DNA from 2 places in the Micromonospora sp. NPDC049060 genome. Region 2 is predicted to be linked to the other one. Evidence: riboswitches for the same ligand, from Rfam matches in the RefSeq annotation. Region 2 holds a riboswitch; the other holds the start of a gene.

Region 1 (3,463 bases), on a different contig from region 2:
CCGGCGAGCAGCGCCGCCCGGTCGTTGCGCAGGCAGGTCTGCGGGTGCCGGGCGATCTCGGCGGCCAACCGCTCGGCCGCCGCCCGGGACTCACCCGGCGCGACCAGCCGGTTCACCAGCCCCATGGCGTACGCCTCCTCGGCCGGCACCGGCCGCCCCGTGAGGATCAGGTCCATCGCCCGGCTCTCGCCGATCAGCCGGGGCAGCCGGACCGTTCCCCCGTCGATCAGCGGCACCCCCCAGCGGCGGCAGAACACCCCGAGCACCGCGTCGGACTCTGCGACCCGCAGGTCGCACCAGAGCGCCAGCTCCAGCCCGCCGGCCACCGCGTGACCGGAGATCGCGGCGATCACCGGCTTGCTGAGCGTCATCCGGGTCGGACCCATCGGGCCGTCCCCCTGCGCCTCGACCCGGTTGCCGCTCGGTGTGCCGATGGCCTTCAGGTCGGCCCCGGCGCAGAACGAGCCGCCGGCACCCCAGAGCACGGCCACCGCCGCGTCGGGGTCGGCCTCGAAGGCGCGGAACGCGTCGGCCAGCGCCCGTGCCATCGGCCCGTCGACCGCGTTGCGGGCCGCCGGGCGGTCCAGGATCACCGTGGTCACCGCCGCGGCGCGTTCGACGCGTACGCCCATGCCGACAGCATGCCCCCGACGGTGCCGGCGGCGCCAGGCGTCAGCGCGGGGCGGACCGGTCCGGGCGGACCAGGGTGGCGCCCAGCGCGGCGCCGACCACGCAGGCCACCCCCGCCGCCTGCGGCCAGGCCAGCAGCTCGCCGAGCAGGACCAGCCCGACCAGCGCCCCGATCGCCGGTTCCAGGCTGAGCAGGACCGCGAAGACCCGGGCCGGCATCCGGCGCAGCGCCGCCATCTCCGCCGAGTACGGCAACACCGACGACAGCAGCGCCACCGCCGCGCCCAGCGCGAGGGTCCACGGGTCGAGCAGCGCCGTACCGCTGCCGGCGACCCCGAACGGCAGCACGGCCAGCGCGGCGACGGCCATTCCCAGCGCGAGGCCCCGGCTGCCCGGCACCCGGGCGCTGACCGCCTTGCCGAGCAGCACGTAGCCGGCCCAGCCGACCGCGACGGCCACGCAGCACAGCAGCCCCAGCCGGTCCATTCCCGTCCCGCCGAGCCCGCTGATCAGCAGCACGCCGCCGCCGGCCAGCGCCGCCCATGCCACGTCGGCGAGGCGGCGGCTGCCGGCGAGCGATACCAGCAGCGGCCCGGCGAAGCCGATGGTGACCGCGACGCCCAGCGGCACCCGGTGCAGGGCCGCGTAGAAGGCGAGGTTCATGACCGCCAGGGCCAGCCCGAACGCCCCGACCAGACCGGCGGTACGCCAGCCCAGGCGCAGCCCCGGCCGGACCAGGACCAGCAGGATGAGCGCGGCGAAGCCGAGCCGCAGCGTGGTGGTGCCGCCGGCGCTGGTGCTGCCGAAGAGCTGCTTGGCGACGGCCGCCCCGACCTGGGTGGAGAGCATGCCCAGCAGCATCAGCAGCGGGGGCGGCACGGCCCGGGGCTGGCCCAGCGCGACGCTCAGTCGGGTCGCCGGTCGGCCGGCCGGCATCGGGCGGGAGGAGAGTGCGTACACCCGGACCACAGTGGCCGTGGACGGTGCGGCCCGCGACCGGATTTCCACGCCCGTGTCGCCTCCCGTCACGGGCCGGACGGCGCTAGCATCCCCGACGGCACGATCATGTGAGGTGCCCCGCGCGAGCGGGGAGAATCGGGAAGCCGGTGTGAATCCGGCACGGGCCCGCCGCGGTGACCGGGGAGCCACCGTCCACGCGTACGCGCAGCCACTGGCCCGTCCGGGCCGGGAAGGCGGACGGCCAGGCGTCGATCCGGGAGTCCGAAGACCGGCCTCGCGTCCGGTGCCCGCGTCCGGCGTGGCGTGGGCCGAGCGCAGCGGGAGCCTGCCTTGGATCTGTACGACGTCATCCACCGCCGCCGGGACGTACGCGCCCAGTTCACCGGCGCGCCGGTGCCCGAGGAGACACTGCACCGGGTGCTGGCGGCGGCGCACGCCGCGCCGAGCGTCGGCTACTCGCAGCCCTGGGACTTCGTCCTGGTGCGCGACCCGGAGCTGCGCCGCCGGTTCCACGAGCACGTCCGCACCGAGCGGAACACGTTCGCCGCGACGCTCGACGGGGAGGCGGCCGAGCGGTTCGCCCGCATCAAGATCGACGGCGTCCTGGAGTCGACGCTGTCCGTGGTGGTCACCCACGACCAGGACCGGGGCGGCCCCGCCGTGCTCGGCCGGCACGCCATCGCCGACACCGGGCTCTACTCGACCTGCCTCGCCATCCAGAACCTCTGGCTCGCCGCCACCGCCGAAGGGCTCGGGGTGGGCTGGGTGTCGTTCTACCGCGAGCCCTGGCTCGCCGAGCTGCTCGGCATCCCCGACGGGATCCGGCCGGTGGCGTGGCTCTGCCTCGGGCCGGTCACCCACTTCGAGGCGGTACCCGACCTGGCCCGGCACGGCTGGCGGCGGAAGCGCCCCCTGGCCGACGCGATCCACCACGACCGCTGGGCGGCACGCTGACCCGCCCGGGGCGTCCCGTTACGGGCCGACGGGGCGCACCTCACGTACACCTGCGGACTTGTCACCGCCGACCGGTTTGCGGGGGCTCCTGCCGGGAAGTCGGTACGGGTGCGAGCACTCTTGACGAAGATCGAGCAGGCATCCGGCCTGGACCGGGTCGGCGACCGGTTGCAGCGCGCCGTCCAGGCCACCCTCCGACCGCAGCGGGTCCGCGACCTGCTGCACGGCGTCTGGCTGGGCCATCCGCTGCACCCGGCGATGGTGCAGGTGCCGGTGGGCGCGTGGATCAGCACGGCGGTGCTGGACCTGATGCCGGGGCAGCGCCGGGCCGCCGCCACGCTGTGCGCGGTGGGCACCGTCAGCGCCCTCCCGGCCGCGGTCACCGGCCTCAACGACTGGGCGGCACTGGCTCGCGACCAGCGCCGGATCGGCCTGGTGCACGCCGCGTCCAACAGCGTCGGCCTGGCGTTCTACGCCGGCTCGGTGGCCGCCCGGATGACCGGCCGGCACAACCTCGGCCGTACGCTCGGCTTCCTCGGGCTCGGCGCCGCCAGCATGGGGGCGTACCTGGGCGGGCACCTGGCGTACAAGCAGGGCGCGCAGGTCAACCAGAGCATCTCCGAGCTGCACCGGATGAGCGACGGCTGGCACTCGATCGCGGACATGGCTGCTCTGCCGGAGCGCAGGCTGATCACCCGGGAGGTCGACGACGTCTCGGTGATCCTCTACCGGCACGGCGACGAGGTCACCGTGATGCTGGAGCGCTGCCCGCACCAGAGCGGCCCGCTGGGCGAGGGCGAGGTGCGCGAGATCGACGGGCACGACTGCGTGGTCTGCCCGTGGCACGGCAGCGCGTTCCGCCTCAACGGCGGCGAGGTCGTGCACGGTCCGTCCGGCAACGACCAGCAGATCCTGCCGA
Region 2 (3,463 bases):
CCGACACCGTACCGCCCGCACGTCGCGCGACGCCAGGGAGGTGGCCGGCACCCGGTGCACCGCTGCGGTCACACCCGGTGTGCGGCCACGGTCAGGGCGCGGCGATGCTCGGCGGGGCGCCCGCGCCGAAGGACCAGCCCTCGACGGTGCCCGGGGCCGGGTTGTAGCTGCTCGCGCCGGACGTGCTGTAGGACCAGGCGCCGCCGCTGGGGGCATGCCAGTACGACCAGTACGCCGTCGCGGGCGGGGTGTTGACGCACGGATCGGCCGTGGCGGTCGGCTTGCCGTTGATCCGGCAGACGAACGCCAGCCCCCAGCGCTGGGTGCCGGTCACCGTGAAGCCGGCGCCCTGGAGGGCGGCCAGCCCGGTGGCCGGGTCGCCCGGAGCACAGCCGACCTGGACGCCACCGCCGAGCGCGGCGAAGTCGACCACGACGGTGACGCCGGAGGTGCCGGTGCAGGCCGCGGCGTACCCGGCCCGGGGGGCGGGTTCGACGGCGGTGAGGGCGACGGCGGCGACGGCGGCTGCCAACAGGCCGGCGAGCCGGGTGCGGACGGTGGATCGGTGACGGAACACGGTTCCTCCTGGAATCGGTGGAGCGACGGGACGGGTCACGGGCAGGCGGGGACCGGTGCGCCCGGGGTGGCGCCGGCCGCGGACAGCCGGGCGTACCCGGTGCCGGTCAGGCCGAGGACGGCCTGGCCGGTGGCCCGGGCGGCGGTGCCGGGGTCGAAGGCGCCGCCGTCGAAGTCGACCGCGCCCCGGTCGGCCGGCACCCCGGCGCAGCCGACCTGAAGTCCGGCGAGGAACACCCGCGCGCGGGCCCAGGCCAGCGGCCGGCTGCCGTCGCGCAGCGCCTGCGCGGCGAGGCCGGTGCTGTTGGCGTTGGGGATGCCGGCGGCGTTGGCGAAACCGCCGTCGGCGCGCTGCACGGACAGCAGCCAGCGCAGCCCGGCGGCGGCGTCGGTCGGGCGGCCGGTGACCCGCAGCGCCTGCACCGCGAGCGCGGTGGCGTCCACGTCGGAGGTGCAGACCGGCTGTGCGGGCAGCAGCGGGTAGCCGCCGTCCGGGCAGCGGGTGGCGGCCAGCCAGGCGGCGGCCGCCGGGGGCGTGCCCTGCGAGGTGCGGCCCAGGGCGAGCAGGGCGAAGGACTGGCTGAACGTGTTGCTGTAGTCCCCGTACGCCGACCGGTCGGTGAACCGGCCGGTGGGGGCCTGCAGCGAGCGCAGCCGGGCGACCAGGTCCATGCCGCCGACGTCGGTGGGGTCGCCGCCGCGTACCTGGACGGCGAGGGCGAGCTTGGCGGTCGCGCCCGCGTACGCCTCGGTCGCGCCGTCGCCGAGGTAGGCGTCGCGGATGTCCGGCCGGGTGACCCAGGCCAGCGCCCGGGCCCCCGAGTCGTCGGCGACGCCGGCGGCGGCGAAGGCGAACACCGCGTCGAGGGTGAGGCCCTGGTCGGGGTAGGTGACGCCGTCGAAGACGACCTCGAGGCGTTCGCCGGCGACGAGTTGCCGGGCCAGCCAGCCGGCCGCGGCCTCCGACCGGCCGACCCCGGAAGGCGAGGTGGGGGAGGCGTGGGCGGATGCCGGTGCGGCGAGGGTGAGGGTGGCGAGGGTGAGGGCGGCGAGCACGCCGCGGAACAGGGTGAGCAGGCGGTGCCGGCTCAGGCGGACGACCATCGGAAGCGCCTTTCCGGCCCGGCGGTCGTCAGAAGCCCGGACGACCGTCGCAGCGCGGGGGTCGACCGGGACTCCGACCCGTGGGCCACGACGGGTGGGGAGCGGATTCTGCGCGTACGTCGGGTATTCGGGCTCGCCGTCGGAGGTGCATCTCGACGGCCTACCGTTGCGGGCCAGCGCCGGAATTCGACCGGACTTCCCCCGCACGCACGCGCGTTGGTTGAGTTGTGGCGCCAGTCTGGAGTGGAGGGACGCCGGATGTCAATGCGTGATCGGCCGCGCGCGTCGGGTCATGGTCCGGTGGTCGGTCAGGGCAGGAGCTCGACGTACCCGTCGGTCGCGTGCAGGCGAACCCGCTGTCCGTTTCGGATCAGCCGGGTCGCCCGCTCCACCCCGACGAGGGCGGGCAGGCCGTACTCGCGGGCGACCACCGCCCCGTGGGTCATGAGGCCGCCCACCTCCGTCACCAGTCCCGCGATCGCGACGAACAGGGGTGACCAGCTCGGGTCGGTGTAGGCGGTGACCAGGATGTCGCCCGGTTCGAGGTCGGCCTCGGCCAGGTCCAGGACGACGCGGGCCCGTCCCTCGACGGTCCCGCCGGAGACCGGGAGGCCGGCCAGCGCGCCGGCCGGCACGTCCTCGCGCCGGTACGCGCCGGCGATGCCCTCGCCCTCCGACGTGAGCACCCGGGGCGGGGTGAGCGTCCGGTACGACCTGAACGCGTCCTTGCGCCGCTGGATGAGCTGGTCGTCCACCTCGTGCGTACGCACGACGTCGTGGAGCTCCTGGAACGTCAGGTAGAAGATGTCCTCCTGCTCCGGGAGCACGTGGGCCCGCACGAGGCGCTCGGCCTCTCTCAGCAGGGCCTGCTTGTAGCTGAGGTAGCGGCTGACGATGACGTACTTCGGATACTCCCGGTACCCGATGAAGGTCCGGACCCGGTCGATCATCCGCTTCGTCTCCGCCGCCTTGCGCTGCCCGTCCGGCAGGGCCCGCAGGCGCTCCAGGACCTCCTGTTCCTTCCGCGCCGCCCGCTGGCGCCGCTGCGCGAAGCGCCGCGTGCGGGCGCCCGGCTCGAGGTTTCTGACGTTGTCGAGGATGAGGGGCACGAGCGTGGTGGGGCGTTCGCTCCAGCGTGGCCTCGTGATGTCGATCTCGCCCGCGCAGCGCATGCCGTACCTGTCGAGGTAGGCCCGGATGGCGTCTCGCGCTTCCCGGCCGCCCGGGATCCGGGGCAGCTCGTCCACGAAGCCCTCGTCCTCGACCTCCCGCAGGAAGGCCACCACCTCCGGGTGCGGGCGGATGACGTCGGCGACGTCCAGCAGCGCCAGTCCCATCTCCGACGTGACGTTGTCGGGCGCGGACAGCGTGAGCGTGTCGGCGACGTTCTTCTCGCCCAGCCACTCGTACAGCCTGTCGTTGAGCCACCACGTGGCTTCCATCCCCGCCATGATCGCCTGCATGCTCAGCGGATCGGCAAGGCCCCGCTTGTGCTCCTCGAAGGCCTCCAGCAGGAAGTCGAACAGCGCCGGCCCGGACTTCGTCCGGATGTCGCGCCGCAGGGTGGCGAGGGCCGCCTGGCTGCGTTCGACCAGCTCGGTGACGATGGCCGGATCGTTCTCGATCGGGGCGGGCGCGCCGCCGGCGGGCGGCCCTGCCGGACCCTGGTCGGGAAGCGACGGGACGAAGTCGCCGCGGCCGAGGACGGTCTCCAGCGCGTCCCTGATCAACGGATCGGACCGCCCCACCATCTCCAGGAGGCCGGCGCGGCCCGCGGGCGCGG

Evidence for each region. A riboswitch is a leader RNA that binds a small molecule or an ion and turns the genes downstream of it on or off. The one in region 2 is predicted to bind cobalamin.
Region 1: another riboswitch for cobalamin. It lies ahead of bluB (5,6-dimethylbenzimidazole synthase); the one in region 2 lies ahead of AB0B83_RS05615 (prenyltransferase/squalene oxidase repeat-containing protein).

Annotation. Positions count from the first base shown of each region.
Region 1 is NZ_JBEZEV010000005.1:114,752-118,214, reverse strand. It holds gene AB0B83_RS04275 (crotonase/enoyl-CoA hydratase family protein) at 1-632, opposite strand, end outside; gene AB0B83_RS04270 (EamA family transporter) at 673-1,590, opposite strand; cobalamin riboswitch at 1,684-1,882, shown strand; gene bluB (5,6-dimethylbenzimidazole synthase) at 1,921-2,544, shown strand; gene AB0B83_RS04260 (Rieske 2Fe-2S domain-containing protein) at 2,653-3,463, shown strand, end outside.
Region 2 is NZ_JBEZEV010000007.1:80,168-83,630, reverse strand. It holds gene AB0B83_RS05620 (hypothetical protein) at 92-577, opposite strand; gene AB0B83_RS05615 (prenyltransferase/squalene oxidase repeat-containing protein) at 613-1,680, opposite strand; cobalamin riboswitch at 1,781-1,913, opposite strand; gene rph (rifamycin-inactivating phosphotransferase) at 1,989-3,463, opposite strand, start outside.